Regions from separate parts of the Vibrio sp. 378 genome, predicted to be linked through region 3. Evidence: predicted binding sites of a transcription regulator. Region 3 holds the regulator's gene; each other region holds the start of a gene.
The links. Region 3 encodes CRP, which controls carbon source genes, mostly activating them, when cyclic AMP is high. Its sites were predicted from a motif close to TGTGANNNNNNTCACA; they were not measured.

Region 1 (5,239 bases), on a different contig from region 3:
ACCACATCAAACCACGTACTTTTACCATCACTACTCACGACTTTATCTATGTATCGAACTGGCTCTAACTGGCGTAATGCTTCTAAGTCACTGTCTGCTAAGCGCGCGTACATCTCTTTAGGAATCACGTCTTGGAGGCGCTTACCTATCAAATCAGAAATTTTTGAAATTCCTAACGCCTTAACAAAAGGCTGATTACACGCTTGATAGACCATGTTCTCATTGAAAATACCAATAGAGTCCGGACTGGCATCCAGAATCGTTTGTAAGATAGTATCTCTTTGCGCTAGCGCCACCTCTGTATCTTTGCGACGCTCCATTTCATCTCGCAGATTCTGTTGCATCTTGTGCCATTCAGTCACGTCATGACTAATAGACAGCGTACCGATAAGCTCACCACTCGGCGAAACAAGAGAGTTTTGATTGACTTCCAGTAAGCAACTTCGACCTTGTGGATCCGTTGTCCATTTACGTTCGCTTTTTCTGGTCATCTCACCCAAGGTCTTGGATGCGCAAGCTTCTTCCCTTCGCCCTTGCCAGAATTGATCAAATGCTCGATTGGTCGTTAACAGATTGCCTTGGCGGTCTTGGGTACAAATCAGCTCTGAAAGTGAGTCTAATGCCGAACGTGCGATGATTAATTGTGCAAGTTCTTGTTGCTGCTCTTGGTGAGTGGCTTGATATGGCTGAGCATAAAGAATCCAAACTCGATGATTGCGCAATAAACTCTTTCTGCCTGACAGCTCCACTTTAATAGATTCACTATCAGATAGTCGCCAGTCAAAAGCCTGCTGACGAAAATGACGACTAGAGAAGCGATCGAGAAACTGCTCAAGCTCATGAATATCGAATAAAGCAGGATACAAATACCCCGTTCCCAAAGAGCGAATGCCTAATAACTGCATCGCAGCCTGGTTAGATAGCAAGAGCTGAGCATGGCTAGTGTCCACCACTATGACTGGATAGGGAGAATCCGTTACTAGTTGCTTAAGTGATGTCTGAAAGTGCAAATAGATCAGTGCTAACGCGCACACGCCTGCGATTAACAACAAGACGACATAGCCATAACCGCCTTGACCACCCCAAAGCCAATTGAGTAACTGATCCATCGTTTAAACCTTCAAAGAACACTGGTTAAAATATATCAGTTATTTATTGAGCGATCTGCTATTAATTCCGGTTTAGTATAGATAAAGGTATTCCCCGTAAGACTCCCTTGAGCACCATGAGCACTGAGATCTCGACCAATTTCCGTCATCGCTAGCCAACGGTTTTCACACCACAGAGGCGATAATAACGTGGGCCTCCTAGCTGCTGATGAAACGCGATGATAAATCACATCTGGTGGTGTCATACGAATCATTTCACTGGCGATCGCAACATATTCTTCTAATTCAGGGGCTTCTAGCTTTCCAGCACGCCAAGCTTTCGCCATGGTGCTACCTTCGACAATATGCAAGCCATGTAACTTGATGCCATCCGTTCCCACGGCTAACACTTTTTGCAGCGTTTCAATATTTTCGGCGCGGGTTTCTTTGGGTAAACCCACAATTAAGTGAGTACAAACCTTGATTCCGAGTGTTCGCGCACGCTTAGTGATTTCGGCATAACACTCAAAGTCATGACCACGATTGATACGTTTTAGGGTGTCATTGTTGGCGGTTTGAAGACCTAGTTCTAGCCAAATTTCATAACCTTGCTGTACATAGCCCGACAGTAAATCCAATACCGCATCAGGGACGCAATCAGGACGCGTCCCCACACAAAGACCAACCATGTCTGCAGCCTTTAGTGCTTCCTCATACATGTTTTTGAGAACTTGTACTTCTGCATAGGTACTGGTGTAGGCCTGAAAATAAGCGAGATACTTCTTCGCTCTGTGAATTTCACCTGCGCGATCTTTTAACTGTTCGTGAATGCTTTTTATCTGGACTTCTTCATCTGCAAACGAAGCCACATTGCAAAATGTACATCCTCCCCGCCCAATCGTGCCATCGCGGTTAGGGCAACTAAATCCACCGTGCAATGTTAACTTATGAACCTTTTCACCGTATCGACGCTGAAGATCTTGGCCGATTGTATTGACCAACTCATGTAACTGCATAAATTCTCACCAACAATAAATCGTAATCAATCTCACTACGATCTGTGTAAATAAATTACATCCCTGCAAGAAAAAACACACAATATTAATCAATTCAAACACCCATCATGCGGGTCAAAATCAATAAACTTGCATAATTAAAGACAAAAAACGTTCATGTTGCGTAAATGTTAAACTAAAAATGCATAATTAAACGAAAAAATTGGGTCACAACGCCGACTTTTTCATTGCATTCTGAAGTGACAAAATTGTAGGATACTTACACAACCCCGTTATTTTTGTGACTTTTATTACAAAGCACACTGCGGGATTTGTCGGTGTTATCCCACTCCTACCTATATAAATCACTAGATAGTGATAATAAATAAAGGGATACCACCAAGGATTGTTTTTCTCGCAAAACTTTTCCTGCGAGATACGGAAAGGAATCAAGACCGGTCAACCTAGATCGGTGGCGATAATAAATATAAAGGACAAGACGTAATCAATAGTCTAGGTAGTATTTTCTGCCCGGTACTTTTGCGTCGACATTGAACTGGAAGGATGTATCTATGGTAGATAGAGAGCAAAATCCACAGGGTCTGTACACTCCGGAACTGGAGCATGACGCTTGTGGTATCGGTTTTGTTGCTCACCTTAAAAACCGTAAATCTCATGAAGTAGTGACTCAAGCATTGGATATGCTGGCTCGCATGGAACACCGTGGTGGTCAAGGTTGTGACCCATGCAGCGGTGACGGTGCGGGTATCTTGCTACAAAAACCTCATGAATTCCTATTAGAAGAAGCCGTTAAGCTAGGCATTAAACTGCCTTCGTTTGAAAAGTATGGTGTTGGTGTCGTTCTTTTCCCGAAAGACGAATACAAACGCGAGCAATGCCGTGACATTCTAGAACGTAATGCACAACGTCTAGACCTTGAAGTTATCGGCTACCGCGTATTGCCAACCGATAACTCAATGATCGGTGCAGACCCACTAAGCACAGAACCTCAGTTTGAGCATGTGTTTATCTCTGGTGGCCCTGGCATCACACCTGAAGAGCTAGAGCGCAAACTGTACGTACTTCGTAACTACACTGTACGTGTTTGCCTAGAAAGCGTTTCGAACATTGGTGACGACTTCTACATTAACTCAATGTCTTACAAGACATTGGTGTACAAAGGTCAGTTAACGACCGAGCAAGTACCTCAGTACTTCCTTGATCTGCAAAACCCGACCATGGTGACTGCACTAGCACTGGTACACTCTCGCTTCTCTACCAATACCTTCCCGAAATGGCGTCTTGCACAGCCTTTCCGTTACATTGCCCACAACGGTGAAATCAATACAGTTCGCGGTAACTTGAACTGGATGAAAGCCCGTGAAGCAATTCTAGAATCAGACCTGTTTACTCAGGCTGAAATCGACATGCTTCTTCCAATCTGTCAGGAAGGCAGCTCAGATTCATCTAACTTTGACATGGCACTTGAGCTCCTAGTTCTGTCTGGTCGCAGCCTGCCACACGCATTGATGATGATGATCCCGGAAGCATGGCAAGAAAACAAAAACATGGATCCTAAACGTCGCGCGTTCTATCAGTACCACGCGAACATCATGGAACCATGGGATGGTCCTGCTTCAGTATGTTTTACTGATGGTGTTCAAGTTGGTGCGACACTAGACCGTAACGGTTTGCGCCCTTCTCGCTACACAGTGACCAAAGATAACTTCCTAGTGATGGCATCTGAATCTGGTGTTGTGGATATAGAACCAGAGAACGTTGAGTTCCGTGGTCGCCTACAACCGGGTCGTATCTTCGTTGCAGACCTAGAGCAAGGTCGCATCATCTCCGATGAAGAAGTGAAAGACACCATCGCAACAGCACAGCCTTACGAGAAATGGGTAGAAGAAAACCTACTGAGCTTGAAGAAGCTGCCAGATGCGAGCAACCAGTTCAGCCAACCTAAGCCAGAACACCTTCTACACCGCCAACAAGCGTTTGGCGTAAGCACTGAAGAAGTGAACGAAATCATCGTTCCAATGGCGAATGATGCGAAAGAGCCATTATCAGCAATGGGTGCCGACTGGCCTCTTGCGGTTCTATCTCATCAATCTCAGCATCTTTCAAACTACTTCAAGCAGCTGTTTGCACAGGTAACTAACCCACCGATCGACCCGATCCGTGAGCGTATGGTTATGTCGCTGAACACTTACTTGGGTAAAGACCAAAACCTTCTGACTGAAACACCACTTCACTGTCAGAAAGTAGAATTGGAATCACCTGTTCTAGCCAACTCAGAGCTTGAAAAGCTGCGTGCGATCGATAACGAGCACCTACAAGCGAAGACGCTGGATATCGTGTTCCAAGCCAATGAAGATCAAGGCAAGCTTGAGCGTGCACTAAAACGTATCTGCCAATACGCAGAAGACGCGGTTATCGATGGTTACTCAATCATCCTACTCACTGACCGTGCAGTGAATTCAAACCACGCGGCGATCCCAGCAATGCTGGCAGTTGGTGCGGTACACCACCACTTGATCCGTAAAGGTCTACGTGCGAAGTGTGACATCGTGGTTGAAACTGGTGACGCGCGTGAAACGCACCACTTTGCAACGCTACTTGGTTACGGTGCGAATGCGGTTAACCCTTACCTAGTGATTGAAACCATCATTGAACTTCAACGTACGAAGAAGTTGGATCCAGAAGCGAACCCTCGTGATCTGTTCAACAACTACCGTAAAGCGATCAATGGCGGTCTTCTGAAGATCTTCTCGAAGATGGGTATCTCAACGCTACAGTCGTACCATGGTGCGCAAATCTTCGAAGCCTTGGGCATCCATAAATCCGTGGTAGACAAATACTTCACAGGTACAGTTTCTCGTATCCAAGGTCTAACCCTTGATGATATCGCCAAAGAAGTGCTGATCCGTCACCGCATCGGTTACCCACAACGCGAAATCCCAATTCAAATGCTGGATGTTGGTGGTGTTTACCAATGGAAACAGCGTGGTGAGAAGCACCTATTCAACCCAGAAACCATTTCTCTACTGCAAGAGTCTACGCGCAACAAGAACTACGATCAGTTCAAGCAATACGCGACTGCAGTAGATAAGCAAGGTGACAACGCGGTAACTCTGCGTAGCCAACTTGAGTTCA
Region 2 (5,239 bases), on a different contig from region 3:
TGGCAATAAGATACTTAAGTTTCCGCTTTCTGCACTCGCTCTTAACATTGCACGCAGCTGGATCAAGAAAATGTCTGGATGATCCAATGTAAAACGAATGCCACGCCAGCCTAGAAACGGATTATCTTCTTCGATGGGCAAATACGGCAAAGGTTTGTCACCACCAATATCCAAAGTACGCATCACTACTCGTTGATTCGGATAGCTGTTAAGTATTGCTTGGTATTGATGATACTGCTCATCTTCCGAAGGAAAGTGATGCTGAAGTAAAAATGCAATCTCAGTTCGGTACAACCCAACACCATCAACACCTGTGTTGATGGCAATATTACTGTCTGCACTGAGTCCCGCATTCAGCATAATTTCGATATGGTGATTATCTTGCGTAACCGCAGGGAGTGCGAGGTCCTTGTTTACCATGGCAAACAATTCAGACTCTTCGCTTACTAAGCTGCGATACTCTCGCAACAACTGGCGGTTTGGCTCTAAGAAGATCTCACCCGTATAGCCGTCGACTATCCCGAGTTTGCCATTAACCACATCCGGATTAATGTTGGCGCCCATGACTGCAGGGACCCCAAGAGCTCGAGATAAAATGGCAGCGTGAGAGTTAGCGCCTCCCTCTAATGATACGACAGCTAACAAAAACTCTTTAGGTACAGAAGCGAGCAAGGTGGCAGTGAGTTCGTTCGCCACCAAAATAATGGGACGATCAATTGCAGAATTTTCTTGCTCACTGTTGTGCAGAAAATAGAGCAGCCTTTGCCCTAACTCTCGGATATCTTGCGCTCTTTCACGCATGTATACATCCGACATTCTTGCAAATCGATTCGAGTATGACTCTACAACTTGGCGTAACGCCCAGTCTGCCCTATCTCCTTTTTCAATCTGCTTCTTCAAATCACCGCGAAGCATCGGATCATTCAGTAAGTGAGTAAACAGATCGAAGATCGCCAGCGCATCTTTGTTGATTTCACTGTCCAGCTTTTTCCGCATACGGCGAAAGTCATTTAACGCTCGCTCTATGGCCACCAGTAATGTCTCGTGCTCGCGTTCCTTATCTAACGTGGACGAAGGGAAAACATCCGATAAACTCGGCTGGGTATTGTCGAACCAAAACTCTCCAATCGCGACACCAGTAGACGCAGGCAAACCTTTTAATACCGTGGGTTTAGATGCTAACTGCCAATGCCCAAGATTCTGCGCATGTGCAATGAGCACCGCTAACTGAGCGGATAAGGTAACAAGAAACGATTCTTCCATTTCACTAAACAAGCGCGGCGTTTTTTGTTGGATCACCAACACACCTAAAACTTGTTTACGATGAATGATTGGAGTAGCTAAAAAAGAGTGGTAAATCTGTTCGCCGAGTTGAGGAAAGAATTTGAACTCGGGGTGTTTTGAGGCTTCGGCAAGGTTAAGGGGTTCAGCGCTTCGTTTTACCAACCCAACCAAGCCTTCATTGAAGTTGATATGAATACTATCACCTTCAAAAATAAGGCCTTGAGTTGCCATTAACTCAAGGCGCTGCATTTCTTCATTAGCAAGATAGATAGTACAGCACTCAGTACTAAGAGCAGCACAAGTCTCTTTCACCAATATATCGAGTGCCAGATGCACATCATCGACCCTGGAGACTTTCTCAACTATTTCCCTTAGCTGACTGAGCATGATTATCCTCTACGTTGCTTTTTTCTTTTCCCTTTCGCTTTTCTCTCTCGAAAAGGCATGGCTAAGGATGCAAATTCTTTCATCGCTCGTCGATAAACATCTCGCTTGAAAGAAACAACTTGCCTAACTGGATACCAGTAACTTACCCAGCGCCAACCATCAAATTCAGGGGATTTTCCGCGTTGCATATTAATGCGAGATTCATCGCATTCTAATCTCAGCAGAAACCATTTCTGTTTTTGGCCGATACAAACAGGCTTGGAGTCCCAACGCACCAATCGCTTTGGTAGCTTATATCTTAACCAATGACGACTTGTTGCAATGATCTTAACGTCTTTTTTCGTTAAACCGACTTCTTCGTATAACTCCCTGAACATGGCTTGTTCAGGGGTTTCACCTTCGTCAATCCCACCTTGTGGAAATTGCCATGAGTGTTGCCCGTATCGTTTAGCCCAGAAGACCTGACCATGGTTATTACATATCACAATACCAACATTAAGTCGGTAACCATCGCCATCTATCACTGGCTAACCTCTATGAATAAATTTTTTATTACCGTGATTTTTCCACATATCCCCATTACTAGCAAACTTACTGATGTGATATGAGCAAGATTTATTACCTTTTCAGCATTTTTGGATATCTTTTAATCAAACCATGCCTTATCAACACAAGAGTGAGACATTGCCCACATTTATTCACCTTTTCTGTGAATAACTTTGTGAAGAATTCAATTCAAATGAGTAATTCAGTTCAATCCCATCAAATAAAAAACAAATGAAGAAACAAAAAAATAAACATAAAGCATTGATAAAAAAGTATTTATTTTTAAAAATAACGATAATTAGATCTTCAGTTTCTTGATGATCTTTTCACCAAACTCAGATCGGTCAAAGATCCACCAATAGGCTATTTATCCACACTCACCTGCTATTCGTTTAGATGATTACAACAAAATCAACCCCAAAAATGCATTTTAACCCCTGTTTATTCATACAGACCCCTCAAGATCTTATCTATATCTCCTCCACCTGTGGATAAGTTATGAATTGATCGTTCTTACACCGCCTCGGTGAAATCTTAAACAGTAGATTTGGTCGGAGTTTGATAAACTATATTTTTTGTAATACCACCTTGTAACTATGAAACCAGAACCACAAACAGAAGCAGAGCTATTGGAACGAGCGCATGATATGGCAGGACTCAGTTTTGCTGAGTTGGCCGCCGAGGCGAATATGATTGTTCCTGAAAACTTAAAACGTGATAAAGGTTGGGTGGGTCAATTACTCGAATGGCACTTGGGCGCTCCAGCTGGCAGTAAACCTCAACAAGATTTCGCAAAACTAGGGATCGAGTTGAAAAGTATTCCGATCAGTTACTCTGGCAAACCTTTAGAAACAACCTTTGTTTCTGTGGCCCCCCTCACTGGTGTTCATGGTCTTACATGGGAAACAAGTCATGTTCGAAACAAGCTATCTCGTGTGCTTTGGGTACCCGTAGAAGGAGAACGAGAAATCCCACTCGCTGAAAGACGTGTGGGCAGTCCACTCATTTGGTCACCAGATGAAGAAGAAGAACGGATTTTGCGAAATGACTGGGAAGAGTTAATGGAGATGATCGTCTTGGGAAGATTTGATCAAATTTCCGCCAGACACGGAGAAGCGCTGCATCTTCGCCCTAAAGCCGCAAATGCAAAAGCGCTCACCGAAGCATATAACTCAAATGGTAAGCCGATGAAAACTCTGCCCCGAGGCTTTTACCTTAGAACACAGTTTACTGAACAGATCTTACTCAAGCACTACATTAACACTCAACCAGAATAAAACCATATCAGCTATTTAGTGCGTCACGAGCGATAACTCAATATCGCAGTATGAGGCTGCCTCTTCAGTGCCACATTCGTCATACGCATTGCGCAGCCTTAAATACGCTTTATCGACCCCTAGCCTCAATAGTTCTTCTTTTACTAAGTCTAGAGAGCCAAAATGTATCGGGTCTTCACCGTCTTTAATCGGCTCAAGTTGATGCTTGTACTCCACAGCTAAAAGATAGTCAGAGACATCAGAACACCCAATCACAAATACTTTGGGAGTTTTATAAGTATCTTTATGTGGACCATGTAGCCACATGTCCAATTGATGCTTCTGCATAACATACCTCCTTCACACGATCATTTAAGTGTAGTTAGGCTAACTGTAGCTTTCGAGTTTGCTCTTCCTTTATACGTAAATCATTTGCGATTGCGGCTAAAAATCCCCTATATTGGAGTCACTTATTTAGTCGGTAACTCTTCAAGGACGTGATATGCAATACACAAAACTACCGCACTCATCACTTGAGATCAGTAAAATCTGCCTCGGCACTATGACGTTTGGCGAGCAAAACACAGAAAAGGACGCCTTTGAACAGCTCGACTTTGCCCTCGATCATGGGGTGAACTTCATCGATACCGCTGAGATGTACCCTGTACCGCCAAACTCGGAAACACAAGGGCTTACCGAGCAATACATCGGTAATTGGTTGGCAAAAAGCGGCAAAAGAGAGAAAGTAGTACTGGCAACAAAAGTGGCAGGCCCTCGCAATGTTCCTCACATTAGAGACAACATGAGCCTTAATCGTCGCCACATCCATACAGCGATTGATGACAGCCTTAATCGTCTACAAACCGATTATGTCGATTTGTACCAACTACATTGGCCGCAGCGTCAAACCAACTGCTTTGGTCAACTCAACTACCCATACCCTGACAAACAAGAAGAAGTCACGTTAATTGAAACGTTGGAAGCGCTTACTGAATTAGTGAATGCAGGTAAAGTGCGCTATATCGGCGTATCCAACGAGACGCCGTGGGGTGTGATGTCGCTATTGCGTTTGGCAGAAAAACACGATTTGCCAAGAATTGTCTCCATTCAAAACCCATATAACTTATTGAACCGCAGCTTCGAAGTTGGCTTGTCTGAAATCAGCCATTACGAAGGCGTTCAGTTACTTGCCTACTCTCCTTTGGCATTTGGCTGCCTGAGTGGTAAATACCTAAACGGGGCAAAACCTGAAGGCGCTCGATGCACTAAGTGGGAGCGTTTTGCGCGCTACTTCACTCCGCAAGGTGTTAAAGCGACCGAAGCTTACGTCAATTTAGCTCAAGAGCATGGTCTAAACCCTGCACAAATGGCGCTCGCGTTTGTCAATCAGCGTCCATTTGTTGCTTCTAACATTATCGGAGCAACAAACCTAGACCAATTAAAAGCCAATATCGACAGTATTGATTTGCAACTTAGCGACGAACTACTTACTGAAATTCAAGCAATAGGTACAACTTACTCGAATCCTTGCCCTTAACAGTACCACCTTCAAACGAAAACAGCTGATCTTCAAGATCAGCTGTTTATCCAATGAAGTCATACTTCATATAAAAAGTTAAGCGTGTTGAATGACTCGTTAGCAACTCTGTCAGTCCAACACGCTAACGATTACGTCATTATTCGCGACGTTAAAACTCGACGAAGGTGACGAACTCGACGTTCAACTTTTACTGCATCCGGAACATTGGCACGTGTAGAACGACCAT
Region 3 (5,239 bases):
TGCGCTTATCACCAAACTCGTTGAAGCGACACGCAATATTCGCGTAGACCAACCATTTGCAGAACCTGCGCCATTTATGGGACCGCAAATTTCGGTCGCGGCAGCCAAGTTTATTCTTGACGCACAAGCTAATCTACAGTCTCTTGGCGGTGAAAGCTTGATTGAAGCGAAAGCAGGAGAGGCGGCGTTTGTTTCTCCTGGCATCATTGATGTAACGAACATTGCTGAGTTACCAGATGAAGAATACTTCGGCCCACTTCTGCAAGTGGTGCGCTACGAAGGATTAGATAAAGCCGTGGCGCTAGCAAACGATACGCGCTTTGGCTTATCTGCTGGTTTGGTTTCAACCGACGACCAAGAGTGGGAATACTTCGTTGACCACATTCGTGCAGGTATCGTGAACCGTAACCGCCAGCTCACTGGTGCAAGCGGTGATGCGCCATTTGGTGGTCCGGGGGCGTCGGGTAACTTGCGCCCAAGCGCTTACTACGCAGCAGATTACTGTGCGTACCCAATGGCATCAATGGAAGGTCAAGAAACTGTCTTGCCTGCAACATTGAGTCCAGGTGTAGCGCTATAAGTTTTTATTATAGAGTCGCAACTATGCATTGCGGCTCACCTTGCCGGCGCATCATTTAGGTATGGGTTGTAGTGATCGTTGGCAGAACACGAAAAGTGAGCAAAGACTCGGAAAAGCGTGTTGACTGACTGGCATTTACCGTCACAGGTTGATGGTTGCTCGTTCATTATTCTGGACAACTCTTGTTGTGAACGAGCAGCCAACTTCCGCTTACCTTTAAACTCTACATCTCGTAACAAGGAGTCGTTATGACGCCCGATGTGTTATTTGAATCGCTATGGCAAGATTACATTCAACGTCTTTGCCCTTCGGCTGCTAAAGTGCATCAGCTGCTTCAAGAAGATGAGCCTCTGATTAATGATCATATAGCTTTACGTACCTTCAATATCGCGCCTCTTGGTATTGAAACTCTAGCTAAGCCATTTGTAGCTATTGGTTACAAGGCGTGTGGTGATTACGTTTTCGAAAGCAAAAAGCTGGTTGCTAAGCACTATGAGCACCCAGATCCGAAGCAACCTAAAGTATTTATTAGTGAGCTAAAAGTTGAAGAGTGCTCGCCTGAGCTACAAGAGATTGTGAAAAATTTGGTGGCACAAGTCGATGCTGACAAGCTGAACGATAGCGCATTCTTACATGGTGGACGCTTGTGGGATTTAAGCTTTGCTGATTACCAAACGTTGGCTAAAGAAAGTGAGTACGCATCTTGGCTTGCGGCGCATGGTTACGGAGCAAACCACTTCACGGTGAGCGTTAACCAGCTCAATGAATATGAAGAAGTGAAGCAGGTAAACAATCATCTGCGTACCGCTGGGTTTACCATTAATGAAAATGGTGGTGAAGTGAAGGGCACTCCTGAGGTGTTGCTAGAGCAGTCATCGACCATGGCAGATAAAGTAGCGGTTCGTTTTAGCGAAGGCACTGAAATTATCCCTGGCGGGTTTTATGAATTTGCTAAGCGCTATCCGATGGAAAATGGTGATTTGTACCCAGGTTTCGTGGCTGCTTCAGCTGACAAAATCTTTGAAAGTACGAATGGCTAAGTTTTAGGGTTAACCTGTTAAGCTTACTCATTAGTGTTCGCTGCACCCTATCTCATTTGGTCATGAGCAAATAAAAAGCCACCAATGTTGCCATTGGTGGCTTTTATAATTTTGTTCGTGTCACTCTAGTTCGAGATTAACGAGTACCGTAAACCACGATGGTTTTACCGTGAGCAGAGATTAGGTTCTGCTCTTCTAGCATCTTCAAGATACGACCTACTGTCTCACGAGAACAGCCAACAATTTGACCGATTTCTTGACGAGTGATCTTTATTTGCATGCCGTCTGGGTGAGTCATTGCGTCTGGTTGTTTTGCAAGGTTCAGAAGCGTCTGAGCGATACGACCAGTTACGTCTAGGAACGCCAGGTCACCCACTTTTTGGCTAGTTACTTGAAGACGACGAGCCATCTGCGCAGAAAGACGCATTAGGATGTCTGGGTTTACTTGGATAAGCTGACGGAACTTCTTGAAAGAAATTTCAGCAACTTCACAAGGAGATTTAGCACGAACCCAAGCTGTGCGCTCTTGGTCTTCCTCGAATAGACCAAGTTCACCAATAAAGTCTCCTTGGTTTAGGTAAGAAAGGATCATCTCCTTACCTTCTTCGTCTTTGATAAGAACCGCAACAGAACCTTTAACGATGTAGTACAAAGTTTCTGCCTTTTCGCCCGCGTGAATTAGCGTGCTCTTTGAAGGGTACTTATGAATATGACAGTGTGAAAGAAACCACTCTAATGTTGGGTCGGTTTGAGGTTTACCTAGAACCATAATATCTCACTTCCTCTGCAGGGTACGCTTGCGCTATCCATATTTTAGCTAAGCCTGAATTAGGCCTACTAGAATAAGAGCACTTTTTATATGCTGCAAGCTCTCTTGTGTTTCGGTAAGAAATAGTATCCTTTTTCGAAAACGATTTCTTGATTTTAATCGTGCCATGATTGAGATTTTGTAAGCAAAACTGTGCACATGATCACGGTATGAAAAGTAAACATCTTCGCAGGCAGGTTTTTAGCCAATTTTCCCTGTTTCGATGAGCTGTTGTAGGATAGGCCGAACTATGAGCTCCATTGCAAAGCTCATCTTACCGCCGGGTACGACAATCGTGTTGTGGCGTGACATGAATGAGCCATCAATCATGGCCAGCAGATATGGGAAGTCGACATTCTTGATACCGCGTAGGCGAATCACCACAAAACTCTCATCCAAACTAGGGATGCCTTTTGCATTAAGTGGGTTGGAAGTATCAACGGTCGGTACGCGCTGGAAGTTGATGTGAGTACGAGAAAACTGCGGAGTGATATAGTTGAGGTAATCGTCCATGGATCGCACGATTGAGTCCATTACCGCTTCACGCGAATGGCCGCGATCGCGAGTGTCACGTACGAATTTTTGGATCCACTCTAAGTTCACAATCGGCACCATGCCAATTAAGAAATCCACATGTTGAGCAACATTAACATCGCCATCGACCACGCCACCATGTAACCCTTCATAAAACAGCACGTCGCTGTTTTCGGGTAAGTCTTGCCACGGTGTAAACGTGCCTGGCATTTGATTGTAGGGAACCGCTTCGTCAAACGTGTGCAGATAACGGCGCACGCTGCCAGTACCATCATGCCCGAACTTACGGAAAAACTCTTCTAATCCCGGGAAGTCATTAGCTTGTGGGCCAAAGTAGCTAATGTGTCGACCTTGCTCGCGGGCTTTGCGAATTTCGATGTCCATTTCTGGGCGAGTAAAGCGATGGAAGCTATCGCCTTCAACCCATGCGGGTTTAACGTTCATCATATTGAACATTTTACGGAAGGCTTCAGATGTAGTGGTCGTGCCGGCACCGGACGAACCAGTAACCGCAATAATTGGGTGTTTAGCTGACATGACAAACCTTGTCGAAAATTACTTACCTGTAATGTGCAGTAGAGTTACTACTGCACGGTCGATATCCCACTATAGCACGTAACAATACCTTGTCATCGAGTGGGATACGGTAAAATGTGAAGGGTCTAAAATTTTGTTTTATGTTGAATATCGACGGTTTCGTGTAGCTCAGAGAACACGATAACCGCTTCACCTTTTTCCAATTGAGCTTTAACTTGATCAATTTTGTCTTGCAAAGAAACCTCAACGGTTCCGTAATCCGTTCCTTCGCGTAAGACGAATTCACGAATTAAGTTTTCCAATGTTTCCGGCGCAATGTCTTGCCATGGAATGATCATAAATACCTCTAACTTTTATGATGAGCGGCTAGTTTACTGCGTTCGTTGCTTGGATACAGCAGAAAGGTAATCTGCGGCGATACTTTCGTAATACGCGGGCAGCGCTTCCTCCAACCAAAACTTAGGTTTTAACGCCGTTCCTGTTAGGAAGCCAACATGGCCACCGTGTTCAAAGAGACGGTAATCAATGTTATCTGGCAAAACAAACTTCGGTATCACATCATCGGTCATGAACGGATCGTCTTTGGCATGGATGATCAGTGTGGGTAGCGTGATTTGCTGTAGTTTACTTAAGCCAGAACATTGATCGTAATAATCTTGTGCGTCTTTAAAACCGTGCAGTGGTGCCGTGATCAAATCATCGAATTCATACAATCTTGTGACACGTTTTATTGAGTTGTAGGACAGCGCAAGCTCACCATGCAGTAGATGATGCTTTTGTAACGCGTTACGTTTCAGTGAAGAAAGCAGGTAACGGCGATACACTTTTGAAAAGCCTTGTTCTATACGGTTCGCACACGCCGCTAGGTCTAAAGGCGCTGAGATAATAGTCGCTGCATTCAAAATAGGGTGGTCTTTATATTGGGCTAAATAATTCGCCAACATGTTACCGCCAAGAGAAATACCAACTGCAACTTTGGGATTATCAGGAAAACGTTGTTCAAGGTGCTCTAGGAAGTAACGAGCATCCATCACTTCTCCCGAGTGATAAGCTCGTGCTTTTTTGTTTGGTTTACCGCTGCAGCCACGAAAATGCATCATCACCGACAGCCATCCAGATTGAGCAAATGCATTCATTAGCCCATTGGCATAAGGGCTATAGAAGCACCCCTCTAACCCATGAAATAAAACAAAAATCGGCTTTTTTTGTGCAGGCTCTTGGGTTGGGTCCTCGCTCCACGCGAGATCGAGAAAGTCGCCATCGGATGTATCGAGGGTTTGCCAAATCGGCGTAAATAACGCTTTTTTGCGAATAAAACGCGGCAAAAGCGTTTGGAGATGCGGGTTTTTGATCCCGGCGGCTGCGAAAAATTGTGTCATACCTAACTGCTCTTATGCGGTCCTTCGGTGTCCGTTGAAGAACTTATTAATATAATCCTTTATAAAGATTATAGGTATTCTACAGATTTATGGGCGTTTTGGTGGTTGAATGTTTGGCACCGGAATAGCAAAGGCTTGCTGCAAATGCTCCCCACCGAGTTGACGACAGTATCTCAACGTCAGTGGGTCACCATCATTTTTGAGTAGTGCAAGTGAGTTAATGCAGTCCACCAAATCCGCTTGTTGCTGCTTTTCTAGTTGCAGCTCAAACTGCAAGGTCTCACGATACAAAGCGTCATTGACTTGAGACTTAAGGTGGCGACGAAGGTCGCGAAAGGAGTGAAGTAAAGTTTCGCTCCTA
Region 4 (5,239 bases), on a different contig from region 3:
ATATACTTACTCAGGCTTAACCATGCAGCCTCACCCTTGGACTCCTGAGTTAACTCAGCTGAAAGTGCGTTGTGAATCAGTTGCTGATGTCACTTTTAATTCTGTTCTCGCTAACTTATATCGACACGGCAAAGACTCAATGGGCTGGCACCAAGATAATGAACCAGAGTTAGGTAGAAACCCTGTTATCGCATCTTTGAACTTAGGTGAAACACGTCGATTTTTGCTTAGAAATTTACATTGTAAAACTGAGATTGAATACGAGCTTTCTCACGGCTCCTTACTGATTATGGCTGGCGAGCTTCAGCATCACTGGAAGCACTGCGTACCAAAAACCGCGAAAACCAAAGATGAACGTATCAACCTGACTTTTAGGCAAATTTTCAACTATTGACTCAGCTTTTACATTCTCAATTAATATTGATGGTAGGTTTAGGTTCAGGACTTCATAGGGAATGGATTTATGCGTATTAAACCTCTTAGCTTAGCGGTCTTACTCTCTTGCTCACTTACCTTTGCTGCTCAGGCATCACAGGAAGACGTACCGCTTCTCGATAATACTCAATCAGCGCAGTTGATTCGTAGTACCTACGAACAAGAACTGTTCACTCTCCCGGCGTTTAAAGAGGGCCATTTTGGCTTACGCATGTACCGCCAAACATTAGATGAGAAATATCACGCTGCCATTTGGACCGACATGGCACAAGTAGCCAGCCGGTTAAACCAATTTGCTAATGAAGTCGTTGAACCAGAAGACATCATTCTCTATTCATCTCAAAGGCTGACCACGTATCAAGAGAAAGAAACCGAACGAGGTCAGCGACGCTATACCGTGACTAAACACCATCCTGAGTACCTTTATCTTGGTGTGGATTTGCTTGGCGCAATGGCAAGAGCAAACGAATATGGCCTAAAGCATAAACAAGACAAAACGCTGAGAAAAATTATTAGGCGCTACGATTTCTCGCGTTACGTTACGGACAAAGAGATGATAGAGGCATGGGCAGCTCAGCTTGCAAACCAAGTCTACTGGCTTCGTCAGTTAGAAGAGCAAGATGTGGTCGAGAAGTTCACTCAAACCTTCCGTGACACCTACCCCGACGATAAAGATAAGATGCTTTCAGCTCAGCAGTATTGGAACAAACTCTATGGGATGACGCACATCATCTTTGCCGATTCACAGTATTATCAGGAGCGAGTAAGCGAAAAGAAACACCAATGGATTTATGATTACTTTCGCAACAATATCGAAACTATCCTACTGCGCGCCAAAGAAGACGTGATTGCGGAAGTCGGCATTTCGTTTTTGTTAGCAGGCTTGGACCATGATCCGGTCGTAAAGAAAACCCGCCAAGCCATTCGTCACGCAATCAACGCAGAAAAAGGGATGATTCCGTCGGTCGACGGTAACTTTGATCTCAAGTACGGCGAACACCGTAACGTGCTAGCCATCATGCTGCTCGATTGGAAAGGGGTACATAAAGCGCCAACTTATCAAGAGCACCCAGAGGCTTTTAAATCGATACCTTACGGCTTAATGCCCAGCCCTTAGAAATAACAAAACCCGCCATTTAGGCGGGTTTTTAGTGTGTATCTTCAATCTAAATTAGAGAGAGATAAAAATGCCCGCTAAGCACGCACTCATCAGGTTAGCGAGTGTACCAGCAGCAACCGCTTTTAGGCCTAGACTTGCAACATCTTTGCGGCGCTCAGGTGCCATCACGCCGATAGAACCCAACTGAATCGCAATTGAGCCAATGTTCGCAAAACCACACAACGCAAAAGTGATAATAATTTGAGTATGCTCAGACAGTGTCGCTTTGTGCTGCACAAAATCGATAAACGCAACAAACTCATTCATCACCACTTTCTGACCAATGTATGAACCCGCAGCTAGAATTTCGTGGCTTGGCACACCAATCAACCACGCTAGAGGTGCAAACAAATAACCAAAAATCGCTTGTAGCGTTACGCCAGAGAAACCAAGTATCTCGCCCAAGTTTTCTAGCCCCGTGTTCACCATCGCGATAACACTCACGAAAGCGATAAGCATGGTACCAACAGCAACGGCAACTTTCATACCGCCCATGGCACCGCTTGCTAGCGCATCAATAACGTTACTTTCTTCTGATTTATCTAGCTCAATATTGTTGTAATCGCTTGGCGTTTGACGCTCAGGAACGATGATTTTTGCCATCATCAAACTACCTGGTGCTGCCATAAAGCTTGCCGCGATCAAGTATTTGAGGTCGACACCCAAACCAGCATAACCACCAAGCACACTGCCCGCCACTGAAGCCATACCACCAGCCATCACGGCAAACAGTTCAGAGCGAGTCATGTTAGAAAGAAATGGACGAATAAGAAGTGGTGACTCGCCTTGGGATAAGAAGATGTTCCCTGTTGCAACCAAAGACTCTGCTTTACTCGTACCCAAGAACTTCTGGATAGCGCCACCAATAAATTGAATCACTTTTTGCATAATGCCCAAGTAGTAAAGGGCGGAGATAAGAGCACTGAAGAAGATGATGATAGGGAGGACACGAATAGCGAAGATAAAGCCAGAAGAAGCGAGGTCACCAAAGAGGAATTTAATCCCCTCATCAGCAAAGCCGAGTAGCCCCGCGACACCATTACTTAAACTCGCCAGCGCCGCTTGACCCAACGGGAAATAGAGCACCAAAGCAGCAAACCCCATTTGTAGCATCAAGGCGCGAGATACAGTTTTCCAATTGATGGAAGAACGACCCTCAGAAAGTAGGAAAGCACAACCTAGCAGTGCAACAATACCAAATAGACTAAATAGAACACTCATGAGCTGGACCTACTAAACGTTGAAAAAGAAAAAAGAGCCAAAGGAATTGGCAGAAGAAAGGGACAACGCAGCGAGTGATAACTCACTTTTAGATCCAGAATGTAGACAGAACGAATAGTTCGACATCTTATTTTTACCTTATACAAGCAATTGAACGTAGCTGGTCCGGTCCGTGGGGTCATTCACTGCTGGCGAGCATGTTGCTTGGCCTGCTCCATGTGACGGCTTGTATGGGTAAGGGTCCTGAACAACTAAACCCTAATTCCCGCTTAAACGGGACGCAAGTATAGCCAACAAAAAGAGATATTCATCACATTTATTTACGCAAACGTTCAAGCGTTCAAAATTTAGGCAAAAGTACTCTTTTGTCGTCATACCATTAATAAAAGTAAGGGCATAAGGATAGGCGTTGATGGTAAAAAACATAAAAGTGACCAATAAATATGCAATCAAACTCGAAAGAGCCAAAATTCGTCATTTTGCTCTCGCCAACAGGTGGATTTTGGTTATAATTCGCGTTGCTTCTTTCGAGGCCTCTGAGTATTCAGAGCATCATGATGCCGAGATGGTGAAATTGGTAGACACGCTAGCATGAGGTGCTAGTGCCTTTGGTGTGAGGGTTCGAGTCCCTCTCTCGGCACCATTATCCTTCTTCCCTAATTTTGTTCGAGTGTAATGCAAAGTTCTAAGCAGGCAAGACAGTCTACAGATGCTAACCAACTTCTGAGTGAGCTTGCGGTTCACGCTTTATTACACCTGCACTTTAAAATTCACGCGTCCTCGCATGGCCTCTCCCTTAAAGAACGTAATGACTTACTTCAGAAATGGCTGAAACCAAAACTGAAGAGTAATCGCTATAAGCTGATTAAAAAGCCGTTAAAATCTTTGACTCAGCAGGCAAAAAGTGAGAACGGAAATCTGGAAGCATTACTCGAGCGCTGCGTCGGTGCAGACAAACCCAGCAACCCTCAACCCGATCTAGATAGCTACTTGCTGCTGATCAACGAGATTGAGAAGAAACTGGGGACTACCGTGTTATTATCTCGACCGGAAGACGTCGACTTATCTCACGACCAACACGGCTGTTTGCTGTGTGTGCTTTCTGAGAACTTAAATCAGCACTTCGATGATAATAACGCCCTAATCGCTCCTATTTCGATGCTGTTCCGCGGACCAATGAGTCAACGTTCACTTTTTCTTGGCAGCATTTACGCCAGTGGTACCTTCAATTATGAAGTGCAGTATCAAGACGACCAGTTCGTTCGCATCACATTAGAGTTAGCGTAGCTGTAACGCTAAGAAATAAACGAATCGAAAAAGGCTGCGAAACTCGCGGCCTTTTGCTTATCTAGATTTAAACTTGAGTTAATCGATATCTTTAAATCGAGCAGTAAAGTGGCGCAGCACTGGTGGCTCGTACACGAAAGTGAGCCCTTTTAACTCATATGCACGATTTTTCAGTTCGATAATCGCATCCGCAATGTAATCCATATGATCGTTTGTGTAGACACGACGTGGAATAGTCAAACGCATCAACTCAAGCTCTGACGCTTTTTGTTTACCCGTTTCCGGATCTCGACCAAGCAGCAACGATCCTATCTCTACTGCTCGAATACCCGCTTCCAAGTACAAAGCATTACACAATACCTGCGCAGGAAACTGATCCGCTGGAATATGTGGCAAAATCTTAGCGGCATCCACAAACACCGCATGACCACCCGTTGGGTATTGAATCGGAATACCGCCTTCACGTAAGCGCTCACCTAAGTATTGAACTTGGCTAATTCTATAGTGAAGAAAATCCTCATCCGCGGCTTCATACAAACCGCGAGCGAGCGCTTCCATATCACGCCCAGCCATGCCGCCGTATGTTACAAATCCTTCCATGGGTACGCAGCGCGTCTGCACCGCCTGGAACAACTCCTTATGATCACGAATACAACACATGCCACCAATGTTTACCATCGGGTCTTTCTTAGCTGACATGGTGAGCATATCACCGTACTGGTACATCTCACGGATGATTTCCAGAATCGATTTATTCTCGTAACCCGCTTCACGCTGCTTAATAAAGTAGGCGTTCTCACAGTAACGAGCCGAGTCAATCACCACTGGAATATCGTACTTGGTTGCAATCTCGTACACACTGCGCATGTTTTCCATCGACACAGGCTGACCACCGGAGCTATTACAAGTAATCGTGGTGATAATTGCACAGATGTTATGCGAACCGTGCGCTTCAATTGTTGCCACCAGTTTATCGATATCAAAATTGCCCTTCCAATCATAAGGCGTAGTGGTGTCGAATGCTTCTTCCGTTACCACGTTAATCGCTTTACCGCCATTGAGTTCAATGTGACCCGCTGTGGTATCAAAATGGTAGTTCGAGATAAATACTGGCGTTTCACCACCACGCACCTGACG

Region 1: gltB (glutamate synthase large subunit) is a predicted target of CRP. The motif match lies at 2,384-2,399, and genes of this name have one in related genera.
Region 2: rppH (RNA pyrophosphohydrolase) is a predicted target of CRP. The motif match lies at 2,349-2,364, and genes of this name have one in related genera.
Region 4: R7Q48_RS00285 (NupC/NupG family nucleoside CNT transporter) is a predicted target of CRP. The motif match lies at 2,887-2,902, and genes of this name have one in related genera.

What each region holds. Positions count from the first base shown of each region.
Region 1 covers NZ_JAWOUO010000011.1:81,224-86,462, forward strand. Annotated here, with positions in the region: gene R7Q48_RS18590 (GGDEF domain-containing protein) at 1-1,109, opposite strand, end outside; gene R7Q48_RS18595 (TIGR01212 family radical SAM protein) at 1,145-2,104, opposite strand; gene gltB (glutamate synthase large subunit) at 2,656-5,239, shown strand, end outside.
Region 2 covers NZ_JAWOUO010000011.1:43,601-48,839, forward strand. Annotated here, with positions in the region: gene ptsP (phosphoenolpyruvate--protein phosphotransferase) at 1-1,671, opposite strand, end outside; gene rppH (RNA pyrophosphohydrolase) at 1,674-2,195, opposite strand; gene mutH (DNA mismatch repair endonuclease MutH) at 2,814-3,494, shown strand; gene R7Q48_RS18435 (DUF6482 family protein) at 3,510-3,821, opposite strand; gene R7Q48_RS18440 (NADP(H)-dependent aldo-keto reductase) at 3,976-5,010, shown strand; gene R7Q48_RS18445 (hypothetical protein) at 5,142-5,239, opposite strand, start outside.
Region 3 covers NZ_JAWOUO010000020.1:29,369-34,607, forward strand. Annotated here, with positions in the region: gene astD (succinylglutamate-semialdehyde dehydrogenase) at 1-580, shown strand, start outside; gene R7Q48_RS22030 (DUF1338 domain-containing protein) at 829-1,620, shown strand; gene crp (cAMP-activated global transcriptional regulator CRP) at 1,757-2,389, opposite strand; gene R7Q48_RS22040 (phosphoribulokinase) at 2,630-3,499, opposite strand; gene R7Q48_RS22045 (YheU family protein) at 3,625-3,837, opposite strand; gene R7Q48_RS22050 (hydrolase) at 3,871-4,878, opposite strand; gene R7Q48_RS22055 (TIGR02444 family protein) at 4,966-5,239, opposite strand, start outside.
Region 4 covers NZ_JAWOUO010000001.1:60,120-65,358, reverse strand. Annotated here, with positions in the region: gene R7Q48_RS00295 (alpha-ketoglutarate-dependent dioxygenase AlkB) at 1-394, shown strand, start outside; gene R7Q48_RS00290 (DUF3541 domain-containing protein) at 464-1,552, shown strand; gene R7Q48_RS00285 (NupC/NupG family nucleoside CNT transporter) at 1,607-2,815, opposite strand; gene R7Q48_RS00280 (hypothetical protein) at 3,228-3,410, shown strand; tRNA gene R7Q48_RS00275 (tRNA-Leu) at 3,375-3,458, shown strand; gene R7Q48_RS00270 (DUF2913 family protein) at 3,491-4,102, shown strand; gene R7Q48_RS00265 (tryptophanase) at 4,181-5,239, opposite strand, start outside.